2 regions of the Vreelandella sp. 2A-K22 genome follow, and region 2 is predicted to be linked to the other one. Evidence: predicted binding sites of a transcription regulator. Region 2 holds the regulator's gene; the other holds the start of a gene.
The links. Region 2 encodes LexA, which represses DNA repair genes until DNA is damaged. Its sites were predicted from a motif close to TACTGTNTANNTANACAGTA; they were not measured.
Positions count from the first base shown of each region.

Region 1: a site for LexA is predicted at 4,992-5,011, ahead of recA (recombinase RecA). Genes of this name have one in related genera too.

Region 1 is NZ_JBSUGC010000007.1:119,559-130,970, forward strand. Features, by position in the region: gene eno (phosphopyruvate hydratase) at 1-668, shown strand, start outside; gene fdxA (ferredoxin FdxA) at 1,234-1,557, opposite strand; gene mutS (DNA mismatch repair protein MutS) at 1,717-4,278, opposite strand; gene ACW17M_RS11395 (CinA family protein) at 4,362-4,901, shown strand; gene recA (recombinase RecA) at 5,031-6,104, shown strand; gene ACW17M_RS11405 (regulatory protein RecX) at 6,129-6,593, shown strand; gene alaS (alanine--tRNA ligase) at 6,808-9,417, shown strand; gene ACW17M_RS11415 (aspartate kinase) at 9,518-10,768, shown strand; gene csrA (carbon storage regulator CsrA) at 10,963-11,151, shown strand; tRNA gene ACW17M_RS11425 (tRNA-Ser) at 11,285-11,377, shown strand.
Region 2 is NZ_JBSUGC010000004.1:37,099-48,510, reverse strand. Features, by position in the region: gene ung (uracil-DNA glycosylase) at 1-266, shown strand, start outside; gene upp (uracil phosphoribosyltransferase) at 362-991, shown strand; gene ACW17M_RS06445 (uracil-xanthine permease family protein) at 1,083-2,315, shown strand; gene mobB (molybdopterin-guanine dinucleotide biosynthesis protein B) at 2,386-2,979, shown strand; gene moaC (cyclic pyranopterin monophosphate synthase MoaC) at 2,984-3,781, shown strand; gene moaE (molybdopterin synthase catalytic subunit MoaE) at 3,784-4,251, shown strand; gene ACW17M_RS06425 (ribonuclease J) at 4,297-5,907, opposite strand; gene purU (formyltetrahydrofolate deformylase) at 6,138-6,992, shown strand; gene ACW17M_RS06415 (energy-coupling factor ABC transporter permease) at 7,032-7,703, shown strand; gene lexA (transcriptional repressor LexA) at 7,712-8,392, opposite strand; gene ACW17M_RS06405 (TetR/AcrR family transcriptional regulator) at 8,660-9,352, shown strand; gene ACW17M_RS06400 (L,D-transpeptidase family protein) at 9,330-9,866, shown strand; gene nagZ (beta-N-acetylhexosaminidase) at 9,930-10,967, shown strand; gene ACW17M_RS06390 (hypoxanthine-guanine phosphoribosyltransferase) at 11,032-11,412, shown strand, end outside.

The DNA of each region.
Region 1 (11,412 bases), on a different contig from region 2:
ACGAGGGCGGCTTTGCGCCTAACCTGGCGTCTAACGCTGATGCGCTAGCGGTGATTAAACAAGCCGTTGCCGATGCTGGCTATGAGCTGGGTAAAGACGTCACGCTGGCGCTGGATTGTGCTTCGTCTGAGTTTTACAAAGACGGTCAGTACAACCTTTCCGGTGAAGGCAAAAGCTACGACGCCCAAGGCTTTACCGATTACCTGGCAGGCCTGTGTGCCGATTACCCGATTGTGTCTATCGAAGACGGCATGGATGAATCGGATTGGGCGGGTTGGAAAGCGCTGACCGATAAGCTGGGCGATAAAGTGCAGCTGGTGGGCGATGACCTATTCGTGACCAATACCAAGATTCTCAAGCGCGGTATCGATGAGCAGATCGGTAACTCTATCCTGATCAAGTTCAACCAGATCGGTTCGCTCTCTGAGACGCTGGACGCGATTAAGATGGCGCAGGATGCTGGCTTTACGGCGGTTATTTCTCACCGCTCCGGTGAAACCGAAGATACCACCATTGCCGATTTGGCGGTGGGTACCTGTGCCGGTCAGATCAAAACGGGCTCACTTTGCCGCTCTGATCGGGTTGCCAAGTACAACCGTTTGCTGGTGATTGAAGCAGAGCTGGGTGATGTGACCTACCCAGGTTTGAAAGCCATTAAAGGGCAGTAAAATGCCAATATCGAGCGAATTTTTAGAGGTGCTTGTAAGAGATGTCTCAAAATTTTGTAAGAGATATCTTACAAATACCGACGAGAATCGCTCGGTTTAGGGTAAGAAATAGCTTACTTTGCCACTAAGTAAAGTTTAAGATATTGTTTAATAAGTAGTTTTTTAAAAAGGGCGAGTCGCAGCGACTCGCCCTTTTGCATTTTGGCTTTGTTGAGAAGCGGCCATGATCTGACACAATATACACAGGACAAGGGGAGGCAAGGACGCTTCAGTCAGGATGCAGCGGGATGTAGGTCAGATGCGCCGGGTGATACAGTGAGGTGAGCCCTGGCAAGGACGTCATCTGAGGAGGTTGATCCAGGGAGTGGTCAGAGGAAGTGCTTGGAGCGGGCGGCCTACGGGTCGCCTTTTTTTGCCCGCAATTTGGCAGCACATTTTTGACGATACACTTTTGAAAACACAAAAAAACCAGCGCTGTTTTTAACAACCAGCGCTGGTTTAAAGAGAATTTTTAAAGAGAGCTTTTAAAAAGAGCTATGTGCTGATTTTTAAACCGTCACAGCGTTTAGCGCTCTAGTTTCTCAAGCTTGCCGGGCTTGCCATCCCACTCTTCGGCGTCCGGCAGCGGGTCTTTTCTTTCGGCGATGTTGGGCCATACTTCGGCCATCTCAGCGTTAATCTCGATAAAGGCCTCCTGTCCATCCGGCAGCTCATCCTCGGAGAATATCGCCTCGGCGGGGCACTCGGGCTCACACAGCGCGCAGTCGATACACTCGTCAGGATGAATGACCAGGAAGTTCGGGCCCTCGTAAAAACAGTCGACCGGGCAGACTTCCACACAGTCGGTGTATTTGCACTGGATGCAGTTCTCGGTAACGACAAACGTCATCTTGCTATCCCTCTTGCAGGGCCGGGTAACTCCCAGCCATGGTCAATCGTGAATGGTTATAAATCAGCCGTTTTTTATAAGCTAAAAGTTTGAACGACATTCTAGAGGTGCGCATACCTGGCGGCAAGCGCCATATGGCTTTCCCTCCTATAAGCACCATTAGATCAGGTCTCGCCACTGATACAACAGCGCTAGCGCTTCCCGTGGCGTTAAACCATCCATATCGACGTTTTCCAACGCCTCGACCACCGGATGCGGTGCAGCGGCGAACAGATCGTTTTGCTGCGGTGCGGTTCGCGGCGCCTGCGCTGTGTTATCCACATCACGCTGCTCCAAACTTATCAGCTTCTCGCGGGCACGTTTAATCACATGGTTGGGCACGCCCGCTAATTGCGCCACCTGCAAACCATAGCTCTGGCTGGCCGGGCCCGCTTCGATGCGGTGCATAAACACAATGCTGTCGCCATGCTCGGTCGCCGTTAGGTGGATATTGGCCACCCCTTCCATATGCTCAGGCAGCGCCGTCATTTCAAAGTAGTGGGTCGCAAACAGCGTTAGCGCGCGTCCTTTTGCCAAATGTTCAGCGCTTGCCCAGGCGAGCGACAGACCGTCAAAGGTACTGGTGCCGCGGCCAATTTCATCCATCAGGATCAAGCTTTGCTGGGTGGCATTGTGGAGAATGTTGGCGGTTTCAGTCATCTCGACCATAAAGGTAGAGCGCCCGCCGGCCAAGTCATCCGATGAGCCAATGCGGGTGAATATTCGATCCAGCGGGCCGATCTCGGCGGCATCGGCGGGCACAAAACTGCCGCAGTGAGCGAGAAGGGCGATGAGCGCCGTCTGACGCATATAGGTCGATTTACCGCCCATGTTAGGGCCGGTAATAATCAGCATGTGCTGGTCAGGATTGAGCGTCACGTCGTTGGGGACAAAGGGTGTCTCGCTCACCTGCTCGACCACCGGATGTCGTCCCGCGTCAATTTGAATCCCGGTGGTTTCGCTGAGTGTTGGACGCACCCAGTTCAGCGCCTCGGCGCGCTCGGCAAAGGCGCACAGTACGTCCAGTTCCGCCAAGGCTTGCGAGGTGCTCTGCAGCGCGTGAAGGCTTGCGTTGAGATCGCCAAGCAGGCGATCGTAGAGCCATTTTTCACGCGTCAACGCGCGAGATTTAGCGGAGAGTGCCTTATCTTCAAACTCTTTGAGCTCGGGGATAATGAACCGCTCGGCATTTTTAAGTGTCTGGCGGCGAATATAGTCGGCGGGCGCCTGCTGGGCTTGTGAACGCGGTAGCTCAATAAAGTAGCCGTGCACCCGGTTGTAGCCCACTTTGAGATTGGCTAGCCCCGTACGCTCGCGCTCGCGAAGCTCGAGCTGAATAAGATAGTCGCCCGCGTTTTCGGCCATGCCACGGTGCTCATCGAGCTCTGAATCAAAGCCATCGGCAATCACCCCGCCATCGCGGATCACCACCGGCGGATTTTCTACCAGCGCCCGGCTGAGCATATCGGCCATTTCTGGGTAGGGGCGAATATGCGGGCGCAGGTTATCCAGCGCACTGCCGCTCTCAACCTCGCTAAGCTGTTGCTCCAGTTCCGGAAGCGTTACCAGTGCATCCCGCAGCCGTGCCAAATCGCGCGGGCGGGCGCTATACAGCGCCACCCGGGCCAGAATGCGCTCCACGTCGCCCACCGCGCTCAACGTCTCGCGCAGCGGCATATAGGCGGCATCCAGGCTTAGCAGCGCCACACCCGCATGACGGGCCTGGACAATCTCGCGTTGACGCAGTGGCCGATTAAGCCAGCGTTTGAGTAGCCGTGAACCCATGGCGGTGGTACAGGTATCCAGCACGCTGGCCAGGGTGTTGTCGCTGCTGCCGCCCAGGTTGATATCAATTTCCAGATTACGGCGGCTGGCAGCGTCGATCACCACCGCGTCGTCGCGGTTCTCAACGCTGATGGCGGTCACGTGGGGCAGGCGCGAGCGCTGAGTGTCCCGGGCATAATCGATCAATACCCCGGCAGCAATTAGCGCAGAGGTTAAGTGCGCACAGCCAAAGCCACGTAAATCCTGCACTTCGAACTGGTCGCAGAGGCTACGGGTAGCGCTTTCCAAATCAAACAGCCACTCGCCCTGGCGGCGCAGGCTGCGTTTCTGCGACCAGGCCTCGGGTAGCGTTAAGCTTTCGGGTACCAGCAGCTCGGCCGGGGAGAGACGCGTCAGCTCGGCGAGCATTTCGGCTTCGCTGTCTACTTCCAGTACGTTGAAGCGACCACTGGAGAGCTCCAGCCAGGCAAGGCCCCAGCTCTCTTTTCCGGGAGAAACGGACACCAGGACGTTGTCGCGGCGGGCATCGAGCAGCGCTTCATCGTGGAGTGTGCCAGGGGTGACGATACGCACCACTTGGCGCTCAACGGGCCCTTTGCTGGTCGCGGGGTCGCCAATTTGCTCACAAATAGCGACCGACTCGCCGCCAGCGACGAGGCGGGCCAGATAGCCCTCAGCGCTGTGATAGGGGACGCCCGCCATCGGGATAGGCTTGCCGCCTGACTGCCCACGCTGGGTAAGGGTAATATCCAGCAGTGCGGCGGCGCGCTTGGCGTCGTCGAAAAACAGTTCATAAAAATCCCCCATGCGGTAGAACAGCAGTACCTCGGGGTGCTCGCGCTTGATCTTTAAATATTGCGTGATCATGGGCGTGTTAGGGGGAATGGCCTGTGACATGGGCGTCCTGATTGAGCAATTTCTTTGAGAAAGCTAAACGCAGTATTCTACGCTGAATAGACGACTCACTTGAAGGAGCGACCATAGTGCCCAGCGAAACTAGCCTGAAAAATCTTGATTTAACCCTGTTAGCTCAGCGGCTGGGGCGGCTGTGTAAGCAGTTGAATGTAGAAGTGACCGCCGCTGAGTCATGTACGGGGGGCGGCATTGCCAGCGCCATTACCGAGGTGGCGGGTAGCTCTGCTTACTTTACGACGGGCTATGTGACCTATGCGAATGCTGCTAAAACGCGCTTATTGGGGGTGCCTGAGACCACGCTGGCCGAGCACGGTGCTGTCAGCAAGGAGGTCGTCAAAGCCATGGTGCTGGGTGCCTGTAATGAAAGTGGCGCGGGCTTAGCTGTTGCCGTTAGCGGTGTTGCAGGCCCAGAGGGGGGGAGCGCTGAAAAGCCGGTGGGTACGGTTTGGTTGGCCTGGGGAGATGCTGCTGCCCAGGAAGCTGAATGCTTTCACTTTCCAGGTGACCGTCAGTCGGTGCGAGAGCAGGCCGTGCGTCAGGCCTTGGTTGGGCTGGTGGCGCGCCTGAATGAGCGCGAGAAGGCGAGCAAGACGAACCAGCCGTAAGAAAAAGGCGCATATGCAAAAAGGCTGTTGATAAAATAGATGAGAGAAAGCGCGATCAAGGATTTGTTTACGGCGCAATCTTTGGCATACTACTGGCTAATTATACAGCTTGTTATGAGGAATCTCTGAATGGCTCAGGATGACAACCGCACTAAAGCGCTAAACGCTGCACTCACCCAAATCGACCGTCAGTTCGGCAAGGGCACCGTCATGCGTCTAGGCGACGCACCGCGTGTCGTCATGCCGTCGGTTTCCACCGGTTCATTGGGTCTGGATATCGCCCTCGGCATCGGCGGGCTGCCGTTTGGCCGCGTGGCTGAAATTTTTGGTCCAGAGTCCTCGGGTAAAACGACACTGACCCTTTCGGTGATTGCGCAAGCGCAAAAGCAAGGCAAAGTGTGTGCCTTCGTCGATGCCGAGCATGCGCTTGACCCCAGCTACGCAGAAAAGCTAGGCGTCAACCTGGATGATCTACTGATTTCCCAGCCGGACACCGGTGAGCAGGCGCTGGAAATTACCGACATGCTGGTACGCTCTGGCGGTGTTGACGTGATTGTTATCGACTCGGTCGCTGCGTTGACCCCGCGCGCTGAAATCGAAGGCGAAATGGGTGATTCCCACGTTGGCCTACAGGCGCGTTTGATGTCTCAGGCACTGCGTAAAATCACCGGTAATATCAAAAACGCCAACTGCTTGGTGATCTTCATCAACCAGATCCGCATGAAGATCGGCGTCATGTTTGGTAGCCCCGAAACCACCACTGGTGGTAACGCGCTGAAGTTCTATGCCAGCGTGCGTCTGGATATTCGTCGTACCGGCTCGGTGAAAGTGGGTGATGAAGTCACCGGTAACGAAACCCGCGTGAAAGTAGTCAAAAACAAGGTAGCACCGCCATTCCGTCAGGCTGAATTCCAGATTCTTTACGGCAAGGGTATCTACCACGCCGGTGAGGTCATCGACCTGGGCGTGCAGTGCAACCTAGTCGACAAAGCCGGTGCCTGGTACAGCTATAAAGGTAAGAAAATCGGTCAAGGTAAAGCCAATTCAGCGCTGTATCTGGAAGAGCACCCGGAAATTATGCTCGAAATCGAAACGCAGATTCGTGAGCAGCTCTTGGCCAAGCCCGATCCTAAAAAGGAGAAGGAAGATGCACCTGCCGAAGCAGCGGCAGAATTGGATGCGGGTGATGACGATCTGCTTTAAGACGACTCTCGCTAAGATAAGCTGATGGCATTCACCTCCCAGCGTGATGCTACGCCCCGTGATATCGCCATTGGTTTACTGGCTCGGCGCGAATACTCCCGCGCCGAGCTTGCTCAGCGTCTGAAGAAAAAGTCTTTCGACGATGCCGCTATTGATGAGTGCCTGGACGCCTTGGTTGAACAAGGGCTGCAGTCTGACGCGCGCTTTGCGGCCAGTTTCGTGCGCTCGCGCATACTGCGTGGCCAAGGCGTGATTCGTATTAAAGGCGAGTTGCGCCAGCGCGGCATAGACCAGGAAACCCTTGCCACCGCTTTTGAAGAAGTGGAGGGGGGCGAGCAGGTCGACTGGTTTGAGCTAGCCCGGGAAACCCTGGCGCGGCGTTTTGATAGCCCTGGTGAGACCCCCAAAGAGCGCGCTAGGCGTGAACGTTTTCTCGCCAGTCGCGGCTTCGATTTTGAACAAATTCGCTACGCGCTCTCCTGTCTGTAATACGTTTTCCCCAGCCTATACAATACCCCCTCTTACATTTCTAGTAGCGCTCTAATACGCTTGTTCATCCAGTTGTTTACGTGGCTGTTTGCCTTTCTGCCACTAAGTGCGGCTTTAGTCGTTTGACAACTGCGCTATAATGGCTGCTTTGCGACCCCTGAGGGTAGCGGCAACAGCGCCCTGGGACATCACGCTTTCTTGTTACGGATACCCTATGAAAAGCGCAGAGATTAGACAGGCCTTTCTCACCTTCTTCGAAGAGCAGGGGCATACGATTGTACCCACCAGCTCATTAGTGCCGGGCAACGACCCGACGCTGCTGTTTACCAATGCCGGCATGGTGCCGTTTAAAGATGTGTTTCTAGGCCGCGATCCGCGCCCTTACGTGCGCGCCACCTCTGCGCAGCGCTGCGTTCGCGCGGGCGGTAAGCATAATGATTTAGACAACGTCGGCTATACCGCACGCCACCACACCTTCTTTGAGATGCTGGGTAACTTCAGCTTTGGCGACTACTTCAAGCGCGACGCCATTCGCTTTGCCTGGGTGTTTTTAACCGAAACGCTGGGACTCCCCAAAGACAAGCTGTGGGTAACGGTACACATCAGCGATGACGAAGCTGAGCGCATCTGGAAAGATGAGATTGGCATCGACCCTGAGCGCTTCTCCAAGCTGGATGAAGATAACTTCTGGCAGATGGGCGACACCGGCCCCTGCGGCCCCAGTTCGGAAATCTTCTTTGATCACGGCCCTGAGGTTTGGGGTGGCCCGCCGGGCAGCCCGGAAGAGGATGGCGATCGCTATATCGAAATCTGGAACCTGGTGTTCATGCAGTTTGATCGCGATGCCCAGGGCACGCTCAACCCGCTGCCCAAGCCCTCCATCGATACCGGTATGGGGCTGGAGCGTGTCGCCGCTGTCATGCAGGGCGTCCACTCCAACTATGAGATCGACCTGTTCCAGAACCTGCTGCAAGCCGCTGCGAAAGCGACCGGGCACCCTGATACCGCTACGCCTTCGTTGCGCGTAATTGCCGACCATATCCGTTCCTGTGCCTTCTTGATTGCTGATGGCGTGCTGCCTTCCAACGAAGGGCGCGGCTATGTCCTGCGTCGGATCATTCGCCGTGCAATTCGTCACGGCCACAAGCTGGGCGCGGTTGAGCCGTTCTTCCACAAGCTGGTGGAGGCGCTGGATGCGGAGATGGGCGATGCCTATCCGGAACTGCGTGAAGCGAGCGATCAAATTGCCCGTGTACTGCTGAAAGAAGAAGAGCAGTTCGCACGCACCCTGGATCACGGTATGGGGCTCTTGAATGCGGCACTGGCCGAGTTGGATGGCAAGGTGCTGCCGGGTGAGACGGTGTTTAAGCTTTATGACACCTACGGCTTTCCCTTCGACCTTACCGCCGACGTCTGTCGTGAGCGTGGCGTTAGCCTGGACGAAGATGGCTTTCAGCAGGCGTTAGAGGCCCAGCGTGAACGCGCACGGGCGGCCAGCCAATTTGGCGCCGACTACAGCGCCTCCATCGAGTTGGAGGGCGAAACTGCCTTTACCGGCTACGACCGCTTGGAAGATCAGGCCAAGGTAACCGCGCTGGTCGACAGCGAGGGCAATCCACTGGCAGCGCTGGAAGCGGGGCAGAAGGGTGTCGTGGTACTAGACCGCACGCCGTTTTACGGCGAGTCAGGCGGCCAGGTGGGCGATACCGGCTACCTGTATGTCGACGGTGGCCGTTTCCAGGTCACTGATACCCAAAAGCAGAGCGGTCATCATCTTCACCAGGGCATGATGGTAGAAGGCTCGCTAAGCGTTGGCGCAAGCGTGCGTGGTGAAGTGGATGCCAGCCTGCGCACAGCCACCATTCGCAATCACTCAGCCACCCACCTGCTGCATAAAGCGCTGCGCATGGTGCTGGGTGATCACGTACAGCAGAAAGGCTCGCTGGTGAACGCCGAGCGCCTGCGCTTCGACTTTAGCCACTTCGAGCCGGTGACCGCCGAGCAACTGGCGGAAGTCGAACGGCTGGTCAATGAGCAGATTCTGGCTAATGCGCCGACCAAGATCGAGCAGATGAGCCTGGACCAAGCCAAGGCCAAGGGCGCAGCAGCGCTGTTTGAGGCCAAATACGCCGAGAACGTGCGCGTGCTGACCATTGGTGCCGACGATTTCTCGATCGAGTTATGCGGTGGTACCCACGTGGCACGCAGCGGTGATATTGGCTGCTGCCATGTGATGAGCGAAGTGGGCATTGCTTCTGGTGTGCGCCGCATCGAAGCGATCACCGGCGAAAATGCGCTGGCTCACTTCCGCGAGCAGGAAGCCCGCCTCGAGCGATTGGGTGAGCGCTTGAAGACCAAGCCTGAACAGGTCGAAGCGCGGGTAGAATCACTGGTTGAGCGCAACCGTAGCCTGGAAAAAGAGCTTGAGCAGCTCAAGGCCAAACTAGCCAGTGCAGCGGGTAGCGATATGCTCAGCCAGGTGCAGGAGGTCAATGGCGTGAAGCTGCTGGCGACGCAGCTGGATGGCGTGTCAGGCAAAGATTTACGCGGCATCCTTGATCAGCTTAAGAACAAGCTAAGCTCTGGAGTGATTATCCTCGGCGTTGCCGACCAGGCGGCGGGCAAAGTGAGTCTGATCGCTGGGGTCACCCAGGATCTGAGCGGCCGAGTGAAAGCCGGTGAGCTGGTGAACCATGTTGCCTCCCAGGTAGGAGGGAAGGGCGGTGGCCGCCCCGACATGGCCCAAGCGGGAGGTAGTCAACCCGACGCCCTGCCGGATGCGTTGAAGAGCGTACCAGCATGGTTGGAAAACGTTCTTAGCTAAACCTCTGGGCCGGTGGCATTATTGTCACCGGCCTTATTATTTATTTAAAACTTGTGACACTTTCACCCTCCATTCCCGAACGCATAGGAAAAAACGGCATATGGCACTATACGTACAGAAGTTCGGCGGCACTTCGGTGGGCTCTGTCGAGCGTATCAAGGCCGTAGCGGAAAAGGTTAAGGGCTTCCGCGATCAAGGCCATCAGGTAGTGGTCGTGGTCTCCGCCATGAGCGGCGAAACCAACCGCCTGACGGACATGGCACAGGCGCTTAACGACGATCCCGCACCGCGCGAGATGGATATGCTGCTATCGACCGGCGAGCAGGTAACTATTTCACTGCTCGCCATGGCGCTTCAGCAAATCGGTGTGCCAGCCACTTCGCACACAGGCGCCCAGGTAGGCATTCATACCGATAGTGCCTATACCAAGGCGCGTATCCAGCGCATTGAAACCGAAGACCTCAAGGCCGATCTGGACGCTGGTCAGGTAGTTGTTGTGGCCGGGTTCCAAGGGGTCGATGAAGACGGCAATATCACCACCCTGGGCCGTGGTGGTTCTGACACCACAGGGGTGGCGCTAGCCGCTGCGCTAGGTGCCGATGAGTGCCAGATTTACACCGATGTTGACGGGGTATACACCACCGACCCTCGCGTCTGCTCCAAAGCCCAGCGCTTAACGAGCATTACCGTGGAAGAGATGCTGGAACTGGCCAGTCTCGGCTCTAAAGTGCTGCAGATCCGCGCGGTAGAGTTTGCCGGAAAGTACAACGTACCCCTGCGGGTGCTGTCGAGCTTTGAAGACGGCCCCGGTACCCTAATTGTTGCAGAAGCCGACCAAGACGAGGACGCTATGGAAGAACCACTGATCTCCGGTATCGCTTTCACCAAAAATGAAGCAAAATTAACCCTGCTGAATACGCCGGACGTGCCGGGTGTGGCATCACGCATTCTAGGGCCCATTGCCGATGCCAATATCGAAGTGGACATGATCGTGCAGAACGTGGCGCCGGCCGGAGACTATACCGACTTTACCTTTACGGTTGCTAAGGGCGATTACAAAGCCACTAAAAAGCTGCTTGAAGAGACGGTGATTCCTGATTTGGGCGGCGGTGAGCTGCGTGGCGACGACAATATTGCTAAGGTCTCTTTAGTGGGTGTCGGTATGCGTTCTCACGCCGGTGTGGCGTCGAAAATGTTCCGTGTGCTAGCTGACGAAAATGTAAATATCCGTATGGTCTCCACCTCTGAGATTAAAATCTCGGTCGTGATTGATGAGAAGCATATGGAGCTTGCTGTTAATGCATTACACAAAGCTTTTGGTTTAGATAAGGCAGATATCGAATCTGAATAACATTAATACCTTAAACCTTCTACGCTGAAGGGGTACTTACTGCCGTGTGGTGGTGAGCTTTCTTTCAACGGGAGGTATAAGGTGTCATGGAGCCGGAGTCATTGGTGACAGGGAACACTATGTCGCATAATGGCATGGTGTTGCCTCCGGCTGACATATCCCGTTGCATAAAACGTCTGAAAAGGAGATCAGCCATGCTCATCCTAACTCGCCGTGTTGGCGAAACGCTGATGATCGGTGATGAAATCACCGTCACCGTGCTAGGTGTGAAAGGCAATCAAGTACGTATCGGCGTAAATGCGCCTAAAGATGTGGCAGTTCATCGTGAAGAGATTTACCAGCGTATTCAGCGTGAACGAAACAGTGAAAATGAAGTGGAATAAGCCTTGCGAGCTCGCATGATGAAACGATGCTTAAAGCGTAAGCTTATATGTAAGATATGGCCGGTGCGAAAAAAATCCGTAGAAGACTAGACACAAGAAGACTAAATCGGTAATATTCGCGCCGTGCCGTTGAGGAGAGGTGGCCGAGTGGCTGAAGGCGCTCCCCTGCTAAGGGAGTATAGGGTTTATAGCCCTATCGAGGGTTCGAATCCCTCTCTCTCCGCCAGTCGCATGGCCAGTAAGTACTTTTACTTTGTTAAA
Region 2 (11,412 bases):
AGGGATGGGAGCCCTTCACTGACCGCGCGATTGAAACCGTCAGCCAGCACGCGCCGCCGTGTGTGTTTCTGCTGTGGGGCAGTCATGCGCGCCAGAAGAAGGCGTTAATCGACCAAAGGCGCCATTTAATACTGGAAGCCCCGCACCCATCACCGCTCTCTGCGCATCGGGGCTTTTTTGGTACCCGGCATTTTTCCCAAGCCAATCAATTTCTTCAGGCGCAAGGGCGAGCACCTATCGAATGGCAATTGCCTGAAACCCCTTAACCTCGTAAGTGGTTGCGGGTAGAATACGCGCAATTTTGTGCCTAGCTGATGCAACCTTGGTTGCCATTCTGAATCCCCTGCAGTGAGGAAGTCCCATGAGTGTTTACGCCATTAACCATCCGCTTGTACAACATAAGCTGGGTCTGATGCGCGAAGTTGACCTGAGCACTAAGAGCTTTCGTGAACTGGCAGGTGAAGTCGCCAAGCTGCTGACCTATGAAGCAACCAAAGGTCTTGAGCTGGAAGATCATGAAATCCAGGGATGGAACGGTGAGCCGATTGCAACGCGCCGATTAAAAGGTAAAAAAGTCACCGTCGTACCGATTCTGCGTGCCGGGCTCGGCATGCTGGAAGGCGTAACGGATCTAATCCCGAGTGCGCGGGTAAGCGTTGTAGGTCTTTATCGCGATGAAGAGACGCTACAGCCGGTGCCTTACTTTGCCAAGTTTGCCAACGATATCGAAGAGCGCATGGCGATCGTGATAGACCCCATGCTGGCCACCGGCGGTTCGATGGTAGCAACACTGGATATGCTGCGTGAGCGTGGCTGTGAGCATATGAAGGTGATCGTTCTCGTCGCCGCCCCTGAGGGTATCAAACGGGTGCAGGACGCTTACCCCGATATCGAAATTTACACCGCCTCGATCGATGACCGCCTCGACGAAAATGGCTACATCGTCCCCGGACTAGGTGACGCTGGCGATAAGATTTTCGGAACGCGCTAAGCATCGTTATTGACATTGCCCCTTACGCCCAGCGTCAGGGGCATTTTTTTGTATACCTGCTATCAAATCAATAATCACTAGGAATTCACTTATGCGTGAAGCTGCCAGTCAGGCTGAGTCGTGGCCAAAAGTCATTTTAACCGGCGCACAAATGCTATTTGTGGCGTTTGGCGCCTTGGTGTTAGTACCGCTTTTGACAGGACTCGACCCAAGCGTTGCGCTGTTCACGGCTGGGGTGGGAACCTTGGTATTTCATGGGGTCACCAAGCAGAGCGTGCCGGTGTTTTTAGCCTCATCGTTTGCCTTTATAGCGCCTATTCAAGGCTCTGTGGCGAGCTTTGGGGTTTCGGCGACCATGGGTGGGCTAATGGCGGCGGGACTGGTTTATGTGGCGATTTCCCAGGCTGTGCGCTTAAAAGGCACTGCCTGGCTGCATCGCTTGCTGCCCGCTGTGGTGGTGGGGCCGGTGATTATGGTGATTGGCCTGGCGCTGGCGCCGGTGGCGGTTAGCATGGCGACCGGTGAAACCAGTGACAATATCGGCTATGGCGCGGCGATTTTCTTATCAATGACCAGCTTGCTAGTCACGCTTGTGTTGGCCGTTTTTGGTCGCGGGCTACTTCGCCTAGTGCCGATTATGGGGGGCATTATCACCGGCTATTTTTTAGCGTTGCTGATGGGGGTAGTCGACTTTACGCCAGTGCATGAGGCGGCTTGGTTATCGATACCCAGCTTTACCGCACCCAGTTTTCACTGGGCTGCCATTCTGTTTATGATTCCGGTCGCGATTGCCCCAGCGGTAGAACACATTGGTGATATGGTGGCCATTGGTTCGGTGACCCGCAAAAACTACCTGGAAAAGCCTGGCCTGCATCGAACTCTGTTAGGCGATGGGCTGGCGACCAGCGTAGCAGCGCTGTTCGGCGGGCCGCCGAATACTACTTACTCGGAAGTCACCGGGGCGGTAACGCTTACTCGGGCATTTAATCCCAAGTACATGATTGTTGCCGCGATTATTGCCATTGTGCTGGCGTTTGTGTCCAAGCTTGGCGCGTTGCTGCAGACCATTCCTGGCCCGGTAATGGGCGGTATAATGACGCTGTTGTTTGGCTCCATTGCGGTGGTCGGTATGAACACACTGGTACGTGCAGGACAGTCGCTGACGGCGCCGCGCAACTTGGTCGTGGTTTCGCTGATACTGGTGTTCGGGATTGGCGGCATGCAGTTTGGTGGAGGCCAGTTTACGCTGCAGGGCGTTAGCCTAGCCGCTTTGGTGGGTATTGCGTTGAACTGGCTATTACCCCGTGAGCAAGAGGGCGAGTAGAGTCATCCTCTATAACGCTGTGTGAATCGTTAGAATGGTAGCGTGAGTGATCATCAGGAGTTTCGGCAGCATGGAAAACGAACTAACCGCACCTTTTCCCATACTGGGGGTTGCTGCCTGGAGCGGTACCGGAAAAACGACGCTGCTAGAGAAGCTGTTGCCACGATTAGGGGAGTATGGCTTGAGCGTCGCTGTCATCAAGCATGCGCACCACTCGTTTGATGTCGACCAGCCCGGCAAGGATAGCTATAAGCTGCGTAGCGCAGGTGCCGCCCCGATACTGGTGGCTTCCCGTCAGCGCTTTGCGCTGATGCAGGAAACCCCTGACCAGGAAGAGCCTGATTTAGCCCAGCTAATTGCCATGATGGTGCCGCACAAACCTGACCTGGTGATTGTCGAAGGCTTCAAGGCTTGGCCGATTCCCAAGCTGGTGCTATACCGCGAAGGGGTTGGCGATGTGGATATTTTAACCGGCCGATGGGTTGAGGCAGTCGCTCTCAGTGCGCCACCGCCTATCGACCTGGCGGCTTCGGTGGCTCAGTTAGATCTAGACGATAGCGAAGCGGTTGCACAATGGGTAGTGACCTGGTTAAGCGCTAAAAACGATACGATGTCTTCAAAAAATACGTCTTCAAAACATATGTCTTCAAAACAGCAATGGTGACAACATGCATTTGACCCACCTTAATACCCGTGGCGAAGCCAATATGGTGGACGTCGGCGATAAGCTGGAAACCCGCCGCGAAGCAGTCGCCTCCGGGCGCATTATAATGCAGCCTGAAACGCTGAAATTACTTAGCGATGGTGAACTGCCCAAGGGCGATGTGTTGGCCACCGCGCGTATCGCTGGTATCCAGGCGGCCAAACGTACTCATGAGCTGATTCCTCTCTGTCACTCACTGGCGCTCTCCAAGGTTTCTGTTGAGTTCGATATTGATGTGGCCGAATCCTGCGTTCATGTGACCTCGCTGTGTCGCTTGAATGGACGCACCGGGGTCGAAATGGAAGCCCTTACCGCTGTCTCAGTAGCCTGTTTGACGCTTTACGATATGTGCAAAGCGGTCGATAAAGGTATGCGTATCGAGGCTATACAACTCGACAGCAAGCAAGGTGGTCAGCGTGGCGACTACCAGCGTATGAGCACCCAGGCGCCGATTGTTACCGGTGACGGCGTAGCCGGAGAAGTCAGCTTGGGCGAGCGCTGCCCTTCACCCTGCGTGCGGGTTAAGTTTTTAGCCGAACTGCGCGAGTGGGTAGGCGAAAGTGAGACCGTCGTGAGTCTCGATCAACTGGCTAGCCGCGACATTAGTGGATTAAAAGCCGCGCTGGCCGAGCAGGATAGTCGCTTTAAACAACTCACCGACCAGCGTACGCTGTGTGCGATTAATCAGGTCATGGCCAATGACGAGGCGTTAGTGACCGATGATGACGAAGTGGCGTTTTTCCCGCCAGTAACAGGGGGGTGAGGGTGGATAATAAGCTGGATATTAAAGTAACGATTCAAGCAGCCTCGTTTCCAATGGACTACGGCTATGACGATGCCTTGGCTGGGCGTAGTGATATTGGCGCGGTGGTGAGTTTTACCGGCTTAGTGCGTGATTTTAATGAAACGCCGGACGTCACAGGGTTAACGCTGGAACACTATCCGGGAATGACCGAGCGTACGCTGACGGAGATTGGTGAACAGGCTTGGCAGCGCTGGTCGCTCCAAGCGGTGCGGATTATTCATCGTGTCGGTTACCTGGGGCCAGGCGATCCGATTGTGCGCGTACTCGTAGCCAGCGCACACCGGCGTGAGGCGTTCGAAGCCTGCGATTTTATTATGGATTACCTGAAAACCCAGGCGCCTTTCTGGAAGAAAGAGCACTCTGCCCAGGGCGAGTATTGGGTCAAAGAGCGTCACTCTGATCAACAAGATGCAGCGCGCTGGGAGTGAGACTGCCGCGTTGCTGCGCTTTTTTTTTCACAATAATGCACAGCTCTAACGATTGGCGGCGTTCTCCAGGGGGATGGTCTCTGGCATTTCGGCGGCCATAATCTGTAGATGCACGTCGGGCAGGTGCTGCATATGCTCCGCCAGCCACTGCACCATGCGAGGCTGTAATGCTTGGCGCAAGTCGGCAAGCGTCTCTGCTGCAATCTCCTCAAGCTGATCATCCAGCCAATCATTAAAGCTATCTTCATCTAGCGGGCTGGCCCCCGAGGCATCCAGCATCAAACGGCCAATACGCGCCCATCCAGTGTCAGTAGCCGTCACTGGCAGCGCTAAGTATAAGCTACCGCGACGGGCCTTGTTGGCGTCGTGCACCTCAAGACCAGGATGGGGCACCACGCTGTTTTGACTGACGATGCAGGGCGGCTGCGGATAGCGCGACTCACAGCGCAGCCCGTGACTGTCAAAGCAAATTAGATCGCCGTTCACCGGCGTCAATGGAGCGCTAATGCCTAGCTGTTTGGCAATAGTCTGATGAGCTTGTTGGTGACGGGCTTCGCCATGCACCGGTATGAGATGTTTTGGCCTGACCCACTGATACAGCTTGATCAGTTCATCCTGAGCGGGGTGCCCGGTAGCGTGCAGTTCAGGGTGGTTGAACTCGTCGTAGAGGTTGACACCTAAATGCGCCAAACGCTTTTTAAGCTGTTCAATGGGGCGTTCATTGCCAGGAATGGCTTTAGCCGAAAAAATAACGTTATCGCCCGGCTGAAGATCCACAAAAGGGTGGCGACCCTGGGCGAGGCGCTGTAGCGCAGCTCGGGGCTCACCCTGGCTACCGGTGGCGATAATCACCACTTCATCCGGGGGGAGGTAGCCTAAGTCATGATTGGGCACCAAAGGCGGTAAATCATCCATATAGCCGAGCCCCCGGGCAACGCTGACCATGCGCTCCATTGAACGGCCCATCAAGCTAATGCGTCGGCCACACTTCTGAGCGGCGCGCCCTATCGCTAACACCCGGGCAAGGTTACTGGCAAAGCAGGAGACCACCACCCGGCCCTGGCAGTTGCCGAGGGTTTTTGTCAGGGCGCGGGCGACGTCCCCCTCGCTACCGGAGTGCCCGGGCATGGGGGCGTTAGTGGAGTCGCCCACAACCAAGTCAACCGGGGCAAGCGCCTTGAAGAGGGCTGCACTGATCGGCGTGCCGATAATCGGTTCAGGGTCGAGTTTCCAGTCGCCGGTATGTAAAACGCGATAGCCACCGGCCATCATTATTAGCGCACAGCTTTCGGGAATCGAGTGGGTTAAAAGTAAATAGCGCAGCGTGAATGGCCCGCTCTCTAGGGCCTCGCCAGGTTCAATGACATGGATAGCCGCACTGCTAAGCTGATGCTCGGCAAATTTTAGCCGCAACAGGCCTGCCGCCAGCGGGGTGGCGTAAATGGGGCAGTTCCACATCGGCCATAGCCAGGCTGCGGCACCAATGTGGTCTTCGTGACCATGGGTGATAAATAGCGCTTTGGGCACGATCCCTAGTGCTTTCGGCGTATCAAGATTGGGTACCTGCAGTGGCGAGTTGGGAAGATCCTGGCGGATCATCATGCCGCAGTCCACGGCTATCCAGTGATCGTCATAGCCGTATAGCGTTAGATTCATTCCAATCTCACCGCATCCCCCCAGCGGCAACATGCGCAGCGGTGGACGACGACGGGGACGAATTTGAACGCGTGGTGAATGCATCTGTTATGAAAAACCTAAAAAGTAGTGACTTAACTATACGGGAAGGCAGGGGCAGCTAACAATCATCCATGGCCTTCCGATACACTATGCGACCTAAGCCGCTGGTTTGTCATAATTAACTTAGCAATAGGTCAAGAGTAGCTCACATGTCTCATTATTATCGTTTAGTGGTTTCCTGTCCTGACCGGGTGGGTATTGTTGCACGGGTATCGAGCTTTATTGCCCAGCAGGGCGGCTCCATTACCGAAGCCAGCCAGCACTCCGATTTAGAAACCGGCTGCTTTTTTATGCGCTACGAAATCCTGGCGGATTCGGTAGGTATGTCGGCGGAAGCGCTGAGCGCGGCATTTGAACCGATAGCCAGCGAATTCAATATGCAGTGGTCGCTGGTGGATACCCAGCAGCGTAGGCGCGTAGTGCTGATGGTGTCGCGGGAGTCACATTGCTTGGTAGATCTACTTTACCGCTGGCAGGCGGGGGAACTGGATTGCGACATTGTCGGGGTTATCTCCAACCATGATGATATGCGTTCGCTGACGGAGTGGTACGGTATTCCTTATCACCATGTACCGGTCGACCCCGACAATAAGCAAGCATCGTTTGCCAAGGTTCAGGCCGAAATCGACAGTGCCCGCGCCGACTGCGTGGTGCTGGCGCGCTATATGCAAATACTGCCCCCTGAGCTGTGCGCGCGCTATGCGGGGCGAGTGATCAATATTCACCACAGCTTTTTGCCCTCTTTTGCCGGGGCTAAGCCCTACCACCAGGCCTACCAGCGGGGGGTTAAGCTGATTGGCGCTACCTGCCACTATGTGACCGAGGAACTCGACGCAGGCCCCATCATCGAACAGGATATCCATCGCGTTAGCCACTGTCATACGCCTACTGATCTAGTCCGCTTTGGTCGTGATGTGGAGAAAGCCGTGCTCGCTCGAGGTTTGCGTTGGCACTTAGAGGATCGTGTGTTGGTGCATGGCAACAAGACAGTGGTATTTAGCTAAGTACTCTATAATGCCCGCCCATCAACCTGAGAGGCCGCCATGTCATTTGCGCAAAGTGTATTAGCGCCCTGGGCGCTGCTGTTCACCTGGCTACTCTCGTTAGCAGTGATCGCATGGGCGCTTTGGGGGCGGCCCTGGCAGGTGTTGATAGCGGATTCAGCGCTTCAGCACCGCTGGCTGGGTACTACGCTGGCGGTGATGCTGATGTGGCAGCTTCGTGCCCAGGCTGTTGATTGGCTAACGCTACACCTTGTTTTTACAGTATTGATGACACTGGTTTTTAAAGCGCCATTAGCGCTGATTAGCAACGTGCTGATCAACATTGCCATGGTGGTGATTGGCCGCAATGAGTGGATGTTGCTGGGGGCAAATGTGCTGGTTACCGGGATCGTCCCGGCGGCCGTTATTGGCACGGTATGGCGGCTGGTAGATCGCCGCCTGCCGGATAACTTGATGGTCTTTCTGTTTGCCTGCGGCTTTTTTGGCGCGGCGCTGGCAACGCTGGGAGGAGGCTTGGCGGCGGTAGTGCTGATTATCGTCGCGGGTACAGACCCTGAGGCGATCTATCTCGCCCAGGAGTATGCGCGTTTTTTACCACTGCTAATGCCTTCAGAGGCATTTATTACTGGCATGCTGTTGAGCATCCTGCTGGTCTATCACCCAAACTGGGTGGCCACCTTCAATGACCACCGCTATATCGACCTGCAGTAGCGGATTTATTAGCCGAGTGCCTGGCCGTTGCCACCACGAATTACGCCGACTCCAACGCCTTCAATATCGAGCGCTTGAGAGCGCAGGTCGATTTCAATGGGCGCAAAATCAGGGTTCTCTGCAAACAGCGTCACTTGGTGCCCCTGGCGTTTGAAGCGTTTAACCGTTACTTCATCGTCCAGGCGGGCAACCACGATCTGGCCATCGCGAACCCGGTCAGTGCGATGAACCGCCAGTAAATCACCTTCCAAAATGCCAATATCCTTCATGGAAAGGCCGCGTACGCGCAGCAGATAGTCAGCTTTGGGAGTGAAGTACTCGGCCGGTAGCGGGCAGTAGCGATCAATATGTTCGGCGGCCAAAATGGGGCTGCCGGCAGCTACTTCCCCGATCACAGGCAGGCCAGTGGGTGGGGCTTCCACGTTGGTTGTGGGTAAGGCGGTGACTGCGCTATCCAGGACTTCTTGAGGTTCCTGGTTGGGCAGGCGGATGCCGCGAGAGGTGTTGCGGATAATGCGAATAACACCTTTGCGTTCCAGCGCGCGCAGGTGCTCTTCAGCCGCATTGGGTGAGCGGAAGCCAAGTGCTTTGGCAATCTCGGCGCGGGTAGGAGGGTAGCCAAATTCGCCCATGGTCTTAACGATAAAATCAAACACGTGCTGTTGGCGAGCGGTTAGCGGACGCGACATACCAGACTCCATAAATAGTGAATAGACAGTAACAAGTTAAATGTCGACTTAATCAATAAGTGTTTAAGTATACAGTATGTTCCTCTGTCCAGTATATGGCTTGTCTGTGCCTATTGCCGATGTCTATGCAATTTTTCTAATCGTTTGAAACTAAGTTTCTGCTTATTTAATACGTCACATTTTGTCAATAAATCAAGCGTTGAGCCCGCCTACGTTATGGCATAGTATTTTGCTATGTTTTAAACACCTGTTTCCCTGGAGAGCGACATGGCTCAATCTGATACGGTGACCCGTATACTCGACACCGCCGAGGTGCTGTTTGCAGAGCGGGGTTTTGCTGAAACTTCGCTGCGCAACATCACTAGCAAAGCGCGGGTTAACTTAGCCGCTGTTAATTACCATTTTGGTTCCAAAAAAGCCTTGATTCAGGCCGTTTTTGCCCGCTACCTGGATCCGTTTAGTCAGCGCTTTCATACTGCGCTAGATGAGCTCGAGGGCCAACACGCCGGGCGCGTTATCCCGCTGGAAACACTGCTCGAGACCATGGCAACTACCGTTCTCGCGGTGCCCGCCGAGCGCAATAGTTTGAAAGTGTTTATGCGCCTGCTGGGTCTTGCCTACAGTCAAGCACAGGGACATCTAAGACGTTATATCCAGGAAGAGTATGGCGATGTGTTTACACGCTTCACCGAGCTTGTGCGCAAAGCAACGCCGGATCTGCCTGACGCCGAGCGTTTTTGGCGGCTACACTTTGTGCTCGGCACGGTAATCTTTACCCTGTCTGGCCTCGATGCGCTACGCGATATCGCGGAGAAGGATTACCACGAGCAGGTATCTGTGCGTGATTTGGTCAGGCGATTGCTCCCGGTAGTGGTGGCTGCTATGAATGCGCCGTTACCCATAGCCCTTGACGGTGCCAAGCCAGAAGAAGGAAAACATGCGAACTCCTACGCTAGCTGAGCTACCTCCAACGGAACATATCTGGCTGGAGATTGATACTACCGAACAGTTGCTGCGCTGTTGGCGAGGGCCAAAAGTGCTCCATGAGTGTTCTATTTCATCCGGTGCTGCCGGAAGCGGGGAGCGCAATGGCAGTGGTAAAACCCCCCGCGGGTGGCACTATGTGCGCGCGGCCATTGGCGGAGATATGCCCGAAAATGCGGTGTTTCGAGGTCGCCGCTGGACGGGCGAGACATTTTCGCCCGAACTCGCCGAAGAGCATCCAGAGCGTGACTGGATTCTGACCCGCATACTGTGGCTGTGTGGCTTGGAAAAGGACGTGAACCGCGGTGGTCAGGTGGACTCGCAACGGCGCTATATTTACCTGCACGGGACGCCGCCTGACGAGCCCATGGGCGTTGCTGCGTCCCACGGCTGTATTCGTTTACGCAATAGTGATTTGCTCTATATCTTTTCGTTAGCGTTGCCGGGTACCCCTGTTTGGTTGCACGGTGGCCGCCAGTCCTTTGATTGATCAGATTTTGACACCGCTAGACGATCGTCTAGAATCATCGCCCCTTTTCATGGACCTATCACGATGACTCAACCGTTAGGCCCGGTCATGCTTGACCTTGAAGGCCCAAAATTGACGGCTGCAGAAAAACGCTTGCTGCTAGAACCGACGGTAGGGGGCGTAATTTTGTTTGCCCGCAACGTTGAAAATGGCTATCAGGTTCGCAAGCTCTGCAGCGATATTCGCCGTGTGCGTGCTGATTTACTGCTTGCCGTGGATCAAGAAGGCGGTCGCGTTCAGCGCATAAAAGAGGGGTTAACACGCCTGCCTGCCATGGCGCGTATCGGCGAGTGTTACCGCGCTGCCCAGGGAGAGGGGCTGGCGTTAGCTAAAGATGCCGGCTGGTTGTTAGGGATGGAGATGGCTGCCTGCGGTCTGGATCTGAGCTTCGCCCCGGTACTTGATGTGGAGAGCGGTCTATCCAGCGTTATTGGTGATCGTAGTTTCAGCAGTGACCCACAGCACGTAGCCCAGCTGGGCAATGCATTTATTCAGGGGCTTCACGATGCCGGTATGGCCGCTGTGGGTAAGCACTTTCCCGGCCACGGTGGTGTCGCGGCGGACTCACACGTTGCATTGCCGATAGACGATCGCCCGCTAGAAGTGATGAAACAGCACGATCTTGTGCCCTTTACCCAGTTAGCTTCACAGTTAGATGGGATTATGCCCGCACACGTTATTTATAGTGCTTTTGATACGCGCCCAGCAGGCTTTTCACCCAACTGGTTGGGCATGCTGCGGGAATCGCTAGGCTTCAAAGGCTGCATTTTTTCAGATGACCTGAGTATGGCCGGCGCCCACGAGGCGGGAGACCCCAAAGCGCGTGCCCAGGCAGCGCTGGCAGCAGGCTGCGATATGCTGCTGGTATGTAATGACCGAGCCTCCGCGCTTGAAGTGATGGAGGCATGCCACGGAATCAATTCTAAGCGCCCCGCTAAGTTGCGCTATAGCCGTGCGCGCCCAGACCTAGATGCGCTGAGTGCATTGGGCCGTTGGCGTCGTACTCACGCTAAGCTGGAAGCGCTAGCGGATAAGCCCAAGTCCAGTGCGGAAGCAGAGTAAGCCCAGCGCTGAATAAATCTCTTACTTAAATAAATGAAGTTTTAACCCGCCGTGGAGTTGGTAGATGTCAAAGTTGGATAAAGAAGCATTAGAGTCGCTGGACTCGATGCGTGAGCTGATGGATAACGCCGACTGCCTAATTTCTCAGCAAGAGGTAGAGCGGGCGCTGGATCGTATGGCGGAAGAGATTACTCGGGATTTAGGCGATAAACTGCCGGTTTTTTACTGCGTAATGAATGGTGGCTTGATTACCACCGGTCATCTGCTTACCCGCTTGGGCTTTCCGTTGGAAGTAGATTATTTGCATGCCACTCGCTACCGCAACGAGCTGCGCGGCGGCGAGCTTTTTTGGCGCGTTTCCCCTGAAGTGCCCATGGCGGGCCGTCACGTAGTGATTGTTGACGATATCCTGGATGAGGGGGCGACCCTGGCGGCCATTTTGGCT